Regions from separate parts of the Nonomuraea mangrovi genome, predicted to be linked through region 2. Evidence: riboswitches for the same ligand, from Rfam matches in the RefSeq annotation. Region 2 holds a riboswitch; the other holds the start of a gene.
The links. Region 2 has a riboswitch for guanidine ahead of ACFSKW_RS11935 (DMT family transporter). Riboswitches for the same ligand answer to the same signal wherever they lie in the genome.
Positions count from the first base shown of each region.

Region 1 (7,804 bases), on a different contig from region 2:
TGGCACCGAGCTTGCCGGGCGGGGGTTCCGGTTCGATGCCGGTCGGATGCCGCCGTACCGTGGTCTCATGCGTTTCGGGGTGCTGGGCCCGCTTTCCGTGCGGGGGGAAGACGGCGAGGTCGATATCCCCGAGGCGAAGGTCCGCACCGTGCTTGCCGTCCTGCTGGCCGACCACGGGCGCGTGGTGCCCGCCGACCTGCTGATCGACGTCCTGTGGGGCGAGCGGCTGCCGAAGCATCCTGTGGCCGCGTTGCGGGCGAAGGTGTCCAGGCTGCGCAAGGCCCTTGGCGATCCGGCGCTCGTGGTCTGGCGCGCTCCCGGCTACCTCCTGGACTCCGGGGACGTGGACGCGGGCCGCTTCGGGTCGCTGGTCGTGCGCGCCCGGGCGGCCGAGGATCCCGCGGAGAAGACCACCCTTCTCGGTGACGCGCTGGCGCTGTGGCGCGGACCCGCGTTCGTGGAGTACGCGGACGAGGAGTTCGCCCGCGCGGCCGCCCTCCGGCTGGAGGAGCAGCGGCTCGCCGTGATCGAGGAGCAGGCGGAGGCCCGGCTGGCGCTCGGCGAGCGGGGGCTGTCGGCCGAGCTGGCCGACCTGGTCGCCCGCCACCCGCTCAGGGAACGCCTGCGCGCTGTTCACCTGCGGGCCCTCTACCACGACGGTCGGCAGGGCGAGGCGCTGAACGGTTACCAGGAGATCCGCACCCGGCTGGCCGAGGAGCTGGGTGTGGACCCGGGCCCGGAGCTCCGCGCGCTGCACCAGTCGATCCTGCGCCGGGACCCCGCGCTCGGTCCTCGCCGCACCAACCTGCCTGCCCCGCTCACCGAGCTGGTCGGTAGGGAGAAGGCCGTCGAGGAGGTACGCGAGCTGCTCGCCGCTGCCCGCATGGTCACCCTCACCGGCCCAGGCGGTGTCGGTAAGACCAGGCTGGCGCTGGAGGCCGGCGCCCGGCTGGCCCCCGCCTACGACGACGGCGTGTGGCTGGCCGACCTGAGCGCGCTCGACCGGCACAGTGGCATGGACAGGGTGGCCGAGGCGGTGGCAGCCGCCCTGGGCGTCAGCCACGACGTGGTGGACCGCCTGGCCGCGGCCGTGCGGAGCAAGCATCTGCTCCTGCTGCTCGACAACTGTGAGCACGTGGTGGGCGCGGTCGCTGAGCTCGCCGAGCGGCTGTTGACGAGCGCGCCGGGGCTTCGGGTTCTCGCGACCAGCCGGGTCCCTTTGGACATTCCCGGCGAGCATGTGCACGCCGTGCCGCCGCTGGACATGGGCAGCGCCGTCCGGCTGTTCGCCGCGCGTGCCGCCGCCGCGGCGCCGGGTTTCGCCATGGACGAGCCCGCCGTGGAGGCCATCGCCAAGCGGCTGGACGGCCTGCCGCTCGCGCTGGAGCTGGCCGCGATCCGGGCCCGCGTGCTCAGCGCCCGCGAGCTGGCGGCCCGGCTCGACGACCGCTTCCACCTGCTGGACGCGGGCCGGCGCGGCGCCCCGCTGCGGCAACAAACGCTCCGCGCCATGATCGACTGGAGTTGGGAGCCGCTCACCGGCTCCGAACGTGCCGTCCTGCGTCGGCTCGCCGTCCACGCCGACGGTTGCACGCTGGAGGCGGCCGAGACGGTCTGCGCGGGAGACGGCGTCCGCTCCTGGGAGGTGCTCGGCCTGCTGGCGCGGCTGGTGGACCGATCCCTGGTGGTCGTGAGCCACGGCCGGTACCGGCTGCTGGAGTCCGTACAGGCCTACTGCCTGGAGCGCCTCGACGAGGCTGGAGAGCCGGAGGCCGTGCGGGAGCGGCACGGGGCGTACTACACCGCGCTGGCCGTATGCGCCCGGCCGTTCCTTCACGGCCCCGACCAGGGGCACTGGCTGCGCCTCCTCGATGCCGAGGCCGCCAACCTGCGCTCGGCGCTGGACGATGCGGTACGGCGGCGCGCCGCGGACCGGGCGCTTCGGCTCGTGACCGCGCTGTCCTGGTACTGGTTCCTGCGCGGCCGCCTCGGCGAGGCCCGCCGCTCACTGGAGCTGGCGCTGACGCTCGGCGGCGACCAGGAAGCGCGGGCCGTGGCCGCCGCTTGGCACGCCGGCGTGAGCCTGCTGATCCGCGATCAGCCCGCGGCGGTCTCGCCGGGGCACCTCGACGAGCTCTGCGCTCGGATCGCCGACCCGCGGGCCCGTGCCGAGGCGCAATGGCTCCTCAGCCTGGCCCACTCCGGCTTCGACGACCCGTCCGTCAGCCTGGGCCTGGCGAGCCGGGCGCTCACGACGTTCCGCGCGCTGGACGACAAGTGGGGAATTGCTGCGGCGCTGAGCGTCCACGCCTCCCATACCGCTGTGCACGACCTGGACGCGGCCGGCCGCGACGCCGAGCAGAGCCTGGCGCTCTTCCGCGAGCAAGGCGACCGCTGGGGATTGCTGCAGGCCACGCACCTCCTCGGCTTCCTCGCCCAGATCAGCGGCGACTACGAGCGCGCCCGCGCCCTGCACCGCGATGCCCTGGACGTCGCCGAAGACCTCCGGCTCTGGCCCCAGGTCGCCGACAGCCTCGCCATGCTGGGCCGGATCGCCTTGCTCACTGGCTCGTACGCCGAGGCCGACCAGTACCACGAGCGGGCCAGGCGGCTGGCCGCCGACCAACTGAACACCCGCACGGAGCAGTTCGCAGAGGTGGGCTTGGGCCTCGCCGCCAGGCGACGCGGTGACCTCGACACCGCAGAGCGGCATCTGCGTGCCTGGCTGGACTGGTGCCGCCAGTGGCGAGGCGATCCAGGCACCGCGCTCATCCTGGCCGAACTGGGCTTCGTCGCCGAGCTCCGCGGAGACCCCGGCATGGCCTTCGACCTGCACCGGGAAGGGCTGGAAGCCGCCCTAACCACTGGAGACCAGCGCGCCGTGGCGCTCGCCTTGGAAGGGCTGGCAGGAGCATACGTGGGCGAGGGCGACCACCGGACGGCGGCCCGCCTCCTGGGTGCCGGCTCAGCAGCCCGTGACTCAGTGAGGGCTCCGTTGCCAGCGGGCGAGCGGGGTGACGTCGACCGAATCGCGGCCGCCGTCCAGCGCGCCATAGGGGCGGACGCCTTTGCCCGCGAGTTCGCCCGCGGCCGCCTGATAGGTACCGACGTGGATTGGCGGCAACTCGGCGCCGCCGCGGTCGCACATGCGGAAGTTCTGGATGCCTCACTGCGGCGTGTGGTGGTCGACTAGGAATGCGGCGCCACCCACGCAGACGTTGCGGCTCTTCCCTTTGGTCAAGGTGAGGACCGCCGAGCGGCCGGCCCGGGTGTACTGGGCGATCTGCAGCTCCTGGCCGTCGCTGACGTGCGGGTCGGCGCTGACCTGGGCCGCGCTCGAGACACCGGTGGCCCGGTCCACGACGAGGTTCCGGCCGAGGTACGCGTTCACCTGGATCACGTGTTCGGGCAACGATGTGGTGCTGTTGCGGCAGAACATGTGGATTCCGTTGATGTCCAGTTCGCGCTGCAGGGCCATCAACCGGTCGTAGTTCACACTGTTCAGTTTCCCGCGCAGTCGCGCGAAGGTGGCGGGTGTCACTTCGATGGTCAGTTTGGGTGATCCGACGGACAGGATCGGCAGGCCGTCGGCCAGAGATGGCAGTGGCAGGTGGAAGATCTTCTCCAGTGCCTGTTCGTGGCCGTGCGCAATCCGGGGCTCCTGGGAGACGAAGTGCAGCATGACCTTTCGGGCACGGGGAAGCGAGGCGCGTGCGGAGCCTCCGGTCGACGTGGTGATCAGGAGGTCGTGGCCTGGCTTGGTGAGCCCGGTCTCGGCGAGCGTGTGTGCGGCGCCGATGAAGCCGTGGGCGCACGCGCCGAGTGCTCTGCCGGTCGGGGTCAGGACAGTGAGGTGGAGCTCGTACCCGTAGGGGCCGTCTGGCGCGCGCGGTTCGCGGACGGCGTCGATGAACACGGTTTCGGGAGTACCGGTGCGGCGGGCCAGCGCCTGGCGCTGTCCCACGTCCCAGGTCCCGACGTCGGCGCCCATGACGACGGCGAAGGGGTTGCCAAGCCCGCTGTGCGGATCGCGGATGTCGACGAAGGCCGAGCCGAACACGACGGAGGTCCGGTGCGGCAGCGTCACCGGCCGGCCCACAGGCATCGCGGCCGGGGACGAGGTGGCATCGGGCAGGGGGTCCGATGCGTTCCTGCGGCTCATGCGTTCGGCCAGAGGATGAAGAGGGGGTAGGCACGCCGGCTGGGCCGGTCGCCGATCTCCTTGATCGCCGCACGGATCTCGTGCAGGTGCCCGGTGGTCATCTGCAGTGGGGGCTCGTCGGGCTGGTAGGTGGTGCGGATCGGGTAGTCCACGCCTGGCTGCCTGGTCATCTCGATGTGGCAGCCGAGGACGTGGGTGACGGGTCGGCGGTCAGAAAAGTCGATCAGGCGGTCGATGGTCTGGGCGAAGGCCGACCAGTCCTGGATGTAGAGACGACCCGGGTAGACCGTGTCGCCAGTGAGCAGGAACCCGGTCCACCGGTCGTAGAACGTGACCGCCGCCTCGTGGTGGCCCGGGGCGGCCAGGCACTCCAACACGCGGTCGCCCAGGTCGACCTGCGCCACGGCGTCGGGATCCTTGCCGAACCCGAAGTACTCCCAGGCGGTGACCAGGTCCGCGCCGACCACCGTGGTGTCGGGGCGGTCGGTGAACTGATCGTCGCCCGCGACGTGGTCGCCATGCGGGTGGGTGTGCAGCACCAGCAGGTGGTACTCCTCCCGGGGGTGGCGGGCGAGCCAGCCGGCGACGAGCTCATCGACCACCTGGAGCAAGGGAAAGAACTGGGCGGATGCCGTGGCACCGGTGTCGATCAACACCGCCCGCGCGTTTCCGAACAGCAGGAACAAGAACGGCGCCTCGTAGTCGATCGCCATGTTCTGCCGCAGGATGAACGTGTGCTCGTCGTACGCATGGACCTGGATGTCCGGATCGGTGTTGTGCTTGGCCGACGGTGAGCCGTGAATCCACCGGACATCCAGCGCACGAGGCTGGGGAGTCACTCCAGTGAAATCGACCAGGGGAATGCCCGCATCCATGACGTCTCCTTCGAGTGCGTCGTCTTAGCGGGCCGGGTACGGCGCACATCTCGTCCGGGGCAAGCACGTACGGGCTTCCGCGGCGACGGTACCACGACAGCGATCAGCTACTCTTCGCCGCCGTGGATTGTCCTGGGTGCCTGTCGCCGCGGCAAAGCAGTGTTTGAGGATCCGCGACGCCTCTACGCCGCGCAGGTGCTGATGATCAGCGGCCAGCAGCGCATCCTGCTCCATCACGTCACCTTCGGACCCGCATCTACGAGTTCGAAGCCTGGGGCACCAGTCCCTAGGCTCGCCCTGCAGGGATGGCGGGCGCCGCCACGCAGTGGACTGCGCCGGCCCTTCCTCCCGGTTCGCGGACGGCATTGACCCGGATGCCGACGCCCAAGATGATTAACGATATGCTCCCGCGCCCAGGCGTCACCGCGGCAGGTCTGATCGCGCTCATGCTCGTCAGCGCCTGCGGTGACCAGCCCGCCGTCGAACGACCCGCTTCGGTAGCGTCTGCGAGCTGATCCGCGGCGGCGCCGATGAGGAGTGGATCGACGAGATCGAAGACGGGCAACCGTGCGATCAGACGAACTTGTACGGCATGCTGGTTGACCTGCCTGGAATGCCTCCCTGGAGAGCTGGCCTGCCCGGTTCACGCCAAGCTAGCCGAGCAGCGCGGTCGGGCGGCGTGCCGTGCACCCCTGAGCCCGACCGCCACAGCGTCACTGCGGCGGTCAGCGTGGCGGTGAACTCGGCATCGTGGTCCTTGTCGATGTCGGCCAGCAGCGCCTCTACGGGAGCGTTCAGACAGAGGGCATCAGGTCGCGGCGGCGCAGGAACGCCAGCCCCGCCGTGGCCAGGGTGACGGCCACAACAGTCAGCCCCAGCAGCGGTGCCACCGGTGATGAGACGCCGTCCAGCAACATCGCCGGCACGTGCACGAACGGCGACAGGTTGAGGACGATCCCGGTGGCGAGCTTGAACTCCGCCAGCAGATCCACGACCAGGAAGAGGCCGAGCACGGTCCAGCTCGCGGCCGCCGCCAGCCGTGGCAGCATGCCGAACAGCAGCGTCGCGATACCGACCACGGTCCAGACCGCGGGCAGGTAGGCCAGCGTGGCCCCGGCGACGCGGGCCACATCGCCGTCGTAGGCGAGCCCCGCCGCCGCGCCCAGCGCGGCCAGCAGCAGCACCGGGCCCACAATGGCGAACACCAGGTGGCTCAGCGCCCAGCGCAGCCGGCCGACAGGGGTGGACAGCAGCAGCTCGGCCCGGCCCGCCGCCTCCTCGCCACGGGCGCGCAGTGCCGACACCAGCGCCGCTCCCGTGACGAGCTGGCTGAGCACGTACATCACGAACGTGAAGAACACATCCGAGACGCGGGCGTCGGCGCCGCCGACGGTCGCGGCGAGCTCCTGGAGCTGCGGCGTGTCCAACTGGGCGTCCAGCCCCCGCGCTGACACGCCGAGCAGGGCGCCCAGCAGGCCGAAGCCGATCGCGAAGCCTGCGAGCGTGCCCCGGTGCAGGCGAGCGGCCAGGCCGAACGTGCCCGACAGCGCCCCGGTGGCGGGTCCGGGACGGGCGGCAACCAGACCGCCGGCCACGTCACGCCGCGTGGACAGCTCGAACGCGGCCGCCGCCACGGCGGTGACGAACACCGCGACCAGCCCCAGCACCCACCACTGGTCGCCGGCGTAAGGTTTGGTCAGCCGGACCCAGCTGAACGGTGACAGCCAGGCGAGCCAGCCGATGCCGCCGACGTCGGCCAGCGAGCGCAGCGCGAACAGCAGGCCGCCGACGGCGATCGCGAAGCCGCGTCCCGTACCGGATGACGCGGTGAGCTGCGCGGTGAGGGCGGCCACGGCCGCGAACGCCCAGCCGCCCGCGGCGATGGACAGCCCGAACAGCAGTGAGGAACCCGCGGGCAGGCCGTCCGCGACCAGAGCGGGCACCGACAGCAGGCCCAGCAGCAGGTTGGCGGCCAGCACGACCGCGAGCGCGGCGGCCAGCGGGGCGTGGCGGCTGACGACACCCGAGGCCAGCAGCTCGCGCCGGCCGGTCTCTTCCTCGACCCTGGTGTGCCTGATCATCAGCAGGATGCTGATCAGCCCGCCGATCAGCGCGAGGGACGAACCGAGCGTCCAGGCGGTCAGGCCGCCGACGCTCGCGTCGTAGATGGGGCCGCGCATGTGTCACTGCCGATAATGTCATCCGTGCAGGCCATCCGGCTTGCCTGACTGATCCCGACGTGCGCCGGCTCTGGCTCTCGGAAGGGACAGAGCCTCGGCAAGATGATCACTTGTGCTTCTTAGCCTGGCCTACCTGACCGTCACGAACGCCTTTGCCGCGCTGCGATTGCTACCGCTGGGAGATCGAGACAAGGACGTCGAGATCCTCGCCTTGCGCCACCAGATCACCATTCTTGAACGGCAGCTCGGCGCCGACACCAAGGTGACGTTCGCTCCCGAGGACCGAGCCTTCCTGGCCGCGCTCCTGTCATCGTTACCGCGCGAGGTCCTACGCCGACTGCGGCTCCTCGTGCGTCCGGATACCGTCCTGCGCTGGCACCGCGATCTGCTCAAGCAGAGCCACGCTCGCACTTGTCAGAGGAAGCGGCCGGGGCGTCCGCCCACCGTGCGATCCATCCGCGTGCTCGTTCTACGGCTGGTCCGAGAGAACCCCTCGTGGGGTTACCGGCGAGTGCACGGCGAACTCGCCACCCTCGGCATCAAAATCGCGCCGTCCACCGTCTGGGAGATCCTCAAGCAGGAAGGCA
Region 1 is NZ_JBHUFV010000011.1:36,793-44,596, forward strand. It holds gene ACFSKW_RS06870 (imine reductase family protein) at 1-1, opposite strand, end outside; gene ACFSKW_RS06875 (AfsR/SARP family transcriptional regulator) at 68-3,193, shown strand; gene ACFSKW_RS06880 (PhzF family phenazine biosynthesis protein) at 3,167-4,087, opposite strand; gene ACFSKW_RS06885 (MBL fold metallo-hydrolase) at 4,159-5,037, opposite strand; guanidine-III (ykkC-III) riboswitch at 5,051-5,118, opposite strand; gene ACFSKW_RS06890 (ABC transporter permease) at 5,832-7,217, opposite strand; gene ACFSKW_RS06895 (hypothetical protein) at 7,330-7,804, shown strand, end outside.
Region 1: linked by a shared signal. The riboswitch ahead of ACFSKW_RS06885 (MBL fold metallo-hydrolase) and the one ahead of ACFSKW_RS11935 (DMT family transporter) in region 2 are both predicted to bind guanidine.

Region 2 (7,804 bases):
GCCGCGCCCTGGTTGCGCAGGATCTTGCGGAAGAACAGGTCGAGGCCCTGGATCGCGGTCGTCCCCTCGTACAGGGAGTCGATCTTCGCGTCGCGGATGTACTGCTCGATCGGGTAGTCCTGCAGGTATCCGGAGCCGCCCAGCGTCTGCAGCGAGCGCGAGAGGAGCTCGTAGGAGCGCTCGGAGCCCACTCCCTTGACCACCGGGAGCAGCAGGTCGTTCATCGCCTCGGCGTGCTTGTCACCCGGGTTGATCAGGAGCTCGTCCTGGAAGGTGGCCGTGTAGAGGACCAGGGCCCGCATGCCCTCGGCGTACGACTTCTGCAGCATCAGCTCGCGCCGCACGTCGGGGTGGTGCGTGATGGTCACCCGCGGCGCGGACTTGTCGGCCATCTTGATCAGGTCCGCACCCTGGACGCGGGACTTGGCGTACTCCAGCGCGTTCAGGTAGCCGGTGGACAGGGTGGCGATGGCCTTGGTGCCGACCATCATCCTGGCGTGCTCGATCACCATGAACATCTGCTTGATGCCCTCGTGCACGTCGCCGACGAGGGTGCCGATGGCCGGGTGCTTGTCGCCGAAGGTCAGCTCGCAGGTCGTGGAGACCTTGAGGCCCATCTTCTTCTCGACGTTGGTGACGTAGACGCCGTTGCGCTCGCCGAGCGCGCCGTCGTCCAGGTTCACGTGGTACTTCGGAACCAGGAACATCGACAGGCCCTTGGTGCCCGTGCCCGCGCCCTCGGGCCTGGCCAGCACCAGGTGGAAGATGTTGTCGGCCATGTCGTGCTCGGCGCTGGTGATGAAACGCTTGACGCCCTCGAGGTGCCAGGTGCCGTCGGGCTGCTGGATCGCGCGGGCGCGCCCCGCGCCGACGTCGGAGCCCGCGTCGGGCTCGGTCAGCACCATGGTGGCGCCCCAGTTGTTCTCGATCGCCAGCTCGGCGAACCGCTTCTGGTCGGGGGTGCCGAGCTTCCACAGCGTGTAGGCGAAGTTGGGGCCCGCGGCGTACATGTAGAGGGCGGGGTTGGCGCCGAGCACCATCTCGGCGGTGGACCAGGCCAGCGTCCGGGGGATGCCGGGCCCGCCGAGCTCGGCCGGCAGGTCGAGGTGCGCCCAGCCGCCCTCGACGAGGGCCTTGAAGGACTTCTTCACACCATCGGGTACGGTCACCGTCGAGGTGGCGGGGTCGAAGACCGGCGGCGTGCGGTCACCCTCCTCGAAGGAGTCGGCCAGCACACCCGTGGCGAGCCTGTTGACCTCGTCCAGGATGCTGCGGGCGACGTCCTCGTCCACTTCCGAGAACGGGCCGTTACCGAGGATGTCGCGGCGACCGAAGACCTCGAAGAGGTTGAACTCCAGATCCCGCACGTTGCTCTTGTAGTGGCCCATGGCTGCTCTCTCCTAGAACCGGGGGCGTTTAGTACTGGCGAGTAACCTTACTCTGAATGCTACCCGCGGGTAACCTCTGCTAAGCACTTACCCTCGACACATGAATGCCGAGGCGTTGAACGAACGGTGGCGGCAGAACCTGGAGTCGTGGGCCATCCCGCCGGAGATCCTGGCGAAGGCGCCCGTGGACCCGTGGGGGCACTCGCCCGCCCGTTTCGCGGCCAGGACCGACCGTGCGGTGGCCGAACCCGAAGGACCGACCCTGGCAAGGGTGGCCGAGGCGCTGCCGGAGGGTGGGACGCTGCTCGACGTGGGATCGGGGACGGGGGCCGCCTCCCTCCCGCTGGCCGGCAGGCTCGGCGAGCTGGTCGCCGTGGACACCTCGGCCGCGATGCTCGCCGAGTTCACCGTGCGCGCCGACAAGGCGGGCGTCCACGCGACGACGATCGAGGGCAACTGGCCGCAGGTCGAGGCGAAGGCGGGCAAGGCCGACGTCGTGGTGGCCGCGCACGTGGTCTACAACGTGCCCGATCTGGCCGCCTTCCTGCGCGCCCTCGACTCCCACGCCACCCGCAGAGTCGTCATCGAGCTGCCGCACCGCCATCCCATGAGCTGGATGAGCCCGCTGTGGGAGCACTTCCACGGTGTGCGGCGCCCGGTCAGGCCGATCGCCGAGGACGCGGTGGCCCTGGCCGCCGCGCTCGGCTTCGACGTGCGGGTGGAGGAGCGGGAGGCGCCCATCGAGCGTTTCGCCACGATCGAGGAGCTGGCCGCCAGCGTCTGCCACCGAGCCTGCCTCGATCCCGCACGGGCGCCCGAGGTGGCCGCGACGGCCATGGAGATGGGCATGTGGCCGGTGCCCCGCGACCGGTGGGTCACGCTCTGGTGGAATCAGAACGACGCCTGAGCGGTTGGAGTGAGTGAGCGACCCGCTCCCGGACGAGACGCGCCGTACCCGGAAAGCCAAGACGACGCACCCCTACGACAAAGGAGTGCACATGGCTTGGGTCATTCTCGTCGCCGCCGGCCTGCTCGAGGTCGCGATGGCCTACTCGCTCAAGATGAGCGACGGCTTCTCCCAGGTCTGGTGGGCGGTGAGCTTCCTCGTCTTCGCCGTCCTCAGCTTCGGCGCGCTCGCGTTCGCGCTCAAGAGCCTCGAGGTCGGCACCGCCTACGCGGTGTGGACGGGCATCGGTGCCGTCGGCACGGCCACGCTCGGCATGCTGCTCATGGGCGACGACGTCTCCGCCGTCAAGCTGGGCTCGATCGCGTTCATCCTCATCGGAGTCGTCGGCCTCAACCTGGCGGGGGCGGGCCACTAGCGTGGTTTGACGCGTTCACGAATGTGGCGATTGGGTGGGCGCATGATTGAGATCCACGCCGTCACCATCGACGCGGCGGACCCGTACGAGCTGGCCACCTGGTGGAGCAACGCCACCGGCCTGCCGCTGTGGGGGGAGTGCGAGCCCGGAGACACCGAGGTCGCCATCCGTACCCACCAGGATCCGTTCCTGCTGTTCATCCAGGTGCCCGAGGGCAAGACCGTCAAGAACAGGGTCCACCTCGACGTCAACGGCACCGAGGGAAGGACCCGCGACCAGGAGGTCGAGCGCCTGCTCGGCCTCGGGGCGAAGGTCCACGAGGACCACCGCAACCCTGACGGCACCGGCTGGGTCACCATGCACGACCCCGAGGGAAACGAGTTCTGCGTCTGTCGCTCGCAGGCGGAGAAGGACACAATGTCCTCGTGAGTGAGCCCAGCGCCTCAGCGTCCATCGAGATCGACGCCCCGCCCGAGAGGGTCTACGAGCTGGTGACCGATCTGGAGGGCATGGGCGCATGGAACGCCGAGTGCGAGCGCGCCCGCTGGATCGGCGAGGTGCGCTCGGCTCGGCGCGGCGCGAGGTTCCGCGGCAGCAACCGCAACGGGTCCCGCCGCTGGTCGACCGTCTGCACGGTGACCGCGGCCGAGCCTGGCCGCGTCTTCGCCTACCACGTCCGCGCCGGCGGGATGCTCGACATCGCCGTCTGGCGGTTCGACATCACCCCCAGCGAGATGGGCTGCGTCGTGGAGCAGAAGACCTGGGACACCAGGGGGAGGTTCATGCTGGTCGTGGGGCGGCTCGCGACCAACGTCGCCGATCGGGCCGCCCACAACGCCGCCAACATGCGCCGCTCTCTCGAAGGGTTGAAGCGCGTCGCCGAGAGCGGCTAGCGTGCCCTGCCCTTCATGGTGAGCGTCAGAATGCCCGCGATGAGGTACACCAGCGCGCCGCTCCACAGGGAGTCCCACGCGGCGCCGAAGATGTCCTCGCCGTCGAGCACGAGCTGGACGGGGTAGCTCAGCACCGCGGTGATGCCCGCGGGCAGGAGCGCGAACTTCCACGGATGCCGCAGCGACCAGTTGCGCGCCTGCCTGGTGACCCTGTCGCCCTCCTCCGGTTTGGCGACCGCGCCGATGGCCGCGATCAGGGCGAACAGGCTGATGCCGAGGCCCAGAGCCCACGACAGGTCGGCCGACCCCGTGATGGCGCCCAAGCCGAAGCTCACGGCGGCCACCGCACCGCCGCCCACGGCGGCGGCCTTCCAAGGGGCGCCACGGAGCGCGGCGCCCGACAACGACAGTTCTTCGCGTCGAGAGAGCTCGTTCATGTATCCAGAGTGCCTTTCGGCACCCCTTGTCCACATCGGGGAATCACCCTGAGAGTCCCCCGAGGCCGGCTGCCATGATGCGGGCATGCAGGAATTCACTCTTGAGCGGCTTGGCGACGACGACGCGGACCGGCTGCGGGCCCTCAGGCTGCGCGCCCTGGCCGACGCCCCCGACGCCTTCGGATCCACCTACGACAAGGACGCCGCCTACCCGCGGGAGAAATGGGTCGAGCGCCTGTCCAACCCTGACTCCGTCTGGTTCGTGGCGGTGGGCGACGGCCAGGACGCCGGGCTGGTGTGCGGCCTCGAGGAGCACCCCGGCCACGTGCACCTGCTGTCGATGTGGGTCGCCCCGGAGGCCAGGGGCGCGGGTCTGGCAGGGCGGCTGGTCGACGAGGTCGTCGCGTGGGCCCGCGCCCGTGAGGCCGAGGAGATCGGCCTGTGGGCCGTCGACGCGAACGCCGCCGCCCGCGCGCTCTACGCCCGTAAGGGCTTCCTGCCCAGCGGCAGGGTCATGGCGCTGCCGTCCAACCCCGGCCTGATGGAGTCGCACTACGTGCACTCCCTGGTCTTCCGTACGGCACGCGCCGCCGACGTGCCCGCCGTAGTGGCGCTCATCCTCGACGACCCGATCGCCGCGGCCAGGACGGGACAGTACGGCGACGAGCACAGGGCCGCCTTCGAGGCCATCGACGCCGACCCCAACAACGAGCTGATCGTCGCGGAGCTGAAGGGCGAGGTGGTGGGCACCATGCAGCTCACCTACATCCCCGGCATCTCCCGGCGCGGCGCCACCCGCCTCCAGGTCGAGGCGGTGCGGGTCGCCGGCCACCTGCGAGGGCAGGGGTGGGGCCGCAAGATGATGGAGTGGGCGCACGCCAAGGGCAGGGCCAGGGGGTGCGCGATGGTGCAGCTCACCTCCGACAAGAGGCGCGAGGACGCCCACCGCTTCTACCGCTCCATCGGCTACACCCAGTCACACGAGGGGTTCAAGCTCGAGCTCGACTAGGTTGTCGTGGTAGACGGCGCCCTTGCCCATGTCGGCGTCGCGCTCGTCCACCACGGCGTTGGGGTTCGATCCGCCGATGGTGTGCTTGGGCCATCTGCCCTTGGGGCTGGCCACGACGCCCTTGGCCACGCGGTCGCTGACCTCCACGTCGGCGAGGAAGTAGCCGTTGTGGTTGACCACCCTGACGCGCTGGCCAGTGGACAGGCCCCTGGCCTGCGCGTCGGCGGGGTTCACCAGGATCACGGGGTCCTTGGCCCTGCGCAGCAGCTCGGGGTTGTTGCCGAACGTCGTGTTGAGGAAGGTGTGCGAGGCGGGCGTGATCAGCGTCAGCCTGTCGCCCGCCGTACGGGAGGACAGGGAGGGCACGAAGGCCTTGCCGCGCCGGGGGAAGCGCAGCCTCCCCGACGGGGTGGGGAACCCGTCGGCGAACGGCTTGAACGGCGAGGGGTAGCTCATCCGTACCCACCCCTCCTTGCGCAGCCGGTCGAGCGTGACGCCGTCGAGGGAGGGATGGCCGCTGGACAGCAGCTCCGCGGCCAGCTCCAGATCGGAGTCGTACAGCGAGGGCTCGGTCATGCCCATGTGGGCGGCCAGACGCCGGAAGGTCTCCGTGGTGCACAGGGCCTCGCCCGCGGGCGCGACGGCGGGCTCGTTCCACATCAGGTACATGTGGCCGTATCCGGCGTGCAGGTCCATGTGCTCGGTCTGCATGGTGGCCGGCAGCACGATGTCGGCGTAGTCGACCGTGTCGGTGGGGAACTGCTCCATGACGACGGTGAACAGGTCCTCTCTCAGCAACTGACGCCTGATCCTGTTGCTGTCGGAGGTGGAGCCCATCGGGTTGGCCATGTAGACCCACAGGCACTTCACGTCGTCGAGCTCGGAGGCCAGCCGGGTCATGAACCTGGTCTTGACCGGCCGGGCCAGCAGATCGTTGCGGCGGTCGATGTTCAGGTGGACGTGGTCGCTGGTGGAGTAGGCGACGCCGCCGCCCGGGTGGCGCCAGTCGCCGGTGACACCGGGGATGGAGGCGATCGTCCGCATGGCGGTGCCGCCGCCCTCGTGCCGCTGGATGCCCATCGTGGCGCGGATCGCCGTGGGGCGGGTGTGCGCCAGCCTCATCCCCAGGCTGTGGACGGCCTCGGCCGGGATCCCGGTGACCTCGGCGGCCCGCTCGACGGGCCAGTCCATGATCTCGGCCCTGAAGTCCTCCCAGCCCTCGGTGTGCTGGGCCAGGTACTCCTCGTCCTGGGCGTTCTCCGACAGCACCACGTTGAGCAGCCCCAGCGCCAGCGCGGCGTCCGTGCCGGGCCTGATCGCCAGGTGCTCGTCGGCCTGGTCGGCCGTCCTGGTGCGGATCGGGTCGATCGCCACGACGTAGGCTCCGCCGGCGCGGCCGTCCTGGATGAACTTCCACAGGTGGTGGCCGCTGGTCAGCGTGTTCGTGCCCCACAGGATGATCAGCTTGGACCGGGCGAAGTCCTCCGGGTCCATGCCGCCCGCGGTGCCCTGGGTGCGCGACAGGCCCAGGCTGCCGGCGACCGAGCAGATGTTGAGCACGTGCTTGGACGCGCCGAGCACGTTCCAGAACCTGCGCCCCGCCACGCCCTCGCTGCCCTGCAGGTAGCCCAGCGACCCCGTGCCGAGATAGGGCCAGACCGCGTCGCCGCCGTGCTCGTCCACGATCGCCCGGAGTCTGGTGGCGATCTCGTCGAGCGCCTCGTCCCAGGTGATCCGCTCGAACTGGCCCGAGCCCTTCGGCCCCGTACGGCGCAGCGGATGCAGGATCCTGTCGTCGGCCCTGGTGTGCTCGAGGTAGCGGTTGACCTTCACGCACAGGGCGCCCCGCGTGTACGGCTGGTCGGGGTTGCCGCGCATCTTCACGGCCTCGCCGTCCTTGACGGTCACCACCCATGAGCACGTGTCGGGGCAGTCAAGTGGACATGCCCCCAAAACTCGCAGTTCACCCGACATGGATTCGAGTGTAGGCGCAGCGTCCCACGCGGGGACGCCGCGCCTGCGAGCGTCAGCTCAGCGCCTTGGGCACCTCATCGCTGTGCGAGGTCTTGGCCCTGGTGGCGATGCCGGGGGCGTGCGGCCCGTTGATCGTCGAGGAGTCGAAGGCGTAGGTGCCCACGAGCGTGGCGATGGCGTCGGCGTTGACGTCGAGCGCCGTGTCGTTGATGTTCTTGATGGTGTCGCAGGCCTGGTGGTAGCACCGGTCGTAGCGCTCGCCGGCCGTACCGCCCCACTTGGTCACCTCGTCGGGCGTCTTGCGCTTCTCCGCCCCGGTGAACAGGCCGCCCGCCGGGATGCCGACCGCGATGAACGGCCCGTAGTCGGAGCGGCCGTCGAAGTCGGTGCCCTTGTAGGCCAGGTTGCGCGAGGCGTAGAACTGCTCGAAGTACTTCTCGATCTGCGCCGATCCCTCGGGGCCAGGACCGGAGCCCACGCCGTCGGAGTTGTCGCCGTCGTAGATGTGGTAGACGAAGTTCGGCGAAGCGATCATGTCGAAGTTGAGGTAGAGGGCGATGTTCGCCTTCTCCTGCTCGGTCAGGTTCGCCACGTAGTGCTCGGCCCCGAGCAGGCCGAACTCCTCACCGCCCCAGAAGGCGAACCGCACCTTGTTCTCCGGTTTCGACTTGGCCATCTGGAGTGCCACCTCCAGGATCGCGCCGACGCCCGAGCCGTTGTCGTTGATGCCAGGGCCGTCCTCGACCGAGTCGAGGTGACCGCCGACCATCACGACGTTGTC
Region 2 is NZ_JBHUFV010000017.1:70,563-78,366, forward strand. It holds gene ACFSKW_RS11925 (acyl-CoA dehydrogenase) at 1-1,388, opposite strand, end outside; gene ACFSKW_RS11930 (class I SAM-dependent methyltransferase) at 1,489-2,295, shown strand; guanidine-III (ykkC-III) riboswitch at 2,306-2,366, shown strand; gene ACFSKW_RS11935 (DMT family transporter) at 2,387-2,710, shown strand; gene ACFSKW_RS11940 (VOC family protein) at 2,753-3,139, shown strand; gene ACFSKW_RS11945 (SRPBCC family protein) at 3,136-3,603, shown strand; gene ACFSKW_RS11950 (hypothetical protein) at 3,600-4,040, opposite strand; gene ACFSKW_RS11955 (GNAT family N-acetyltransferase) at 4,126-5,049, shown strand; gene ACFSKW_RS11960 (molybdopterin-containing oxidoreductase family protein) at 5,017-7,023, opposite strand; gene ACFSKW_RS11965 (M28 family metallopeptidase) at 7,076-7,804, opposite strand, start outside.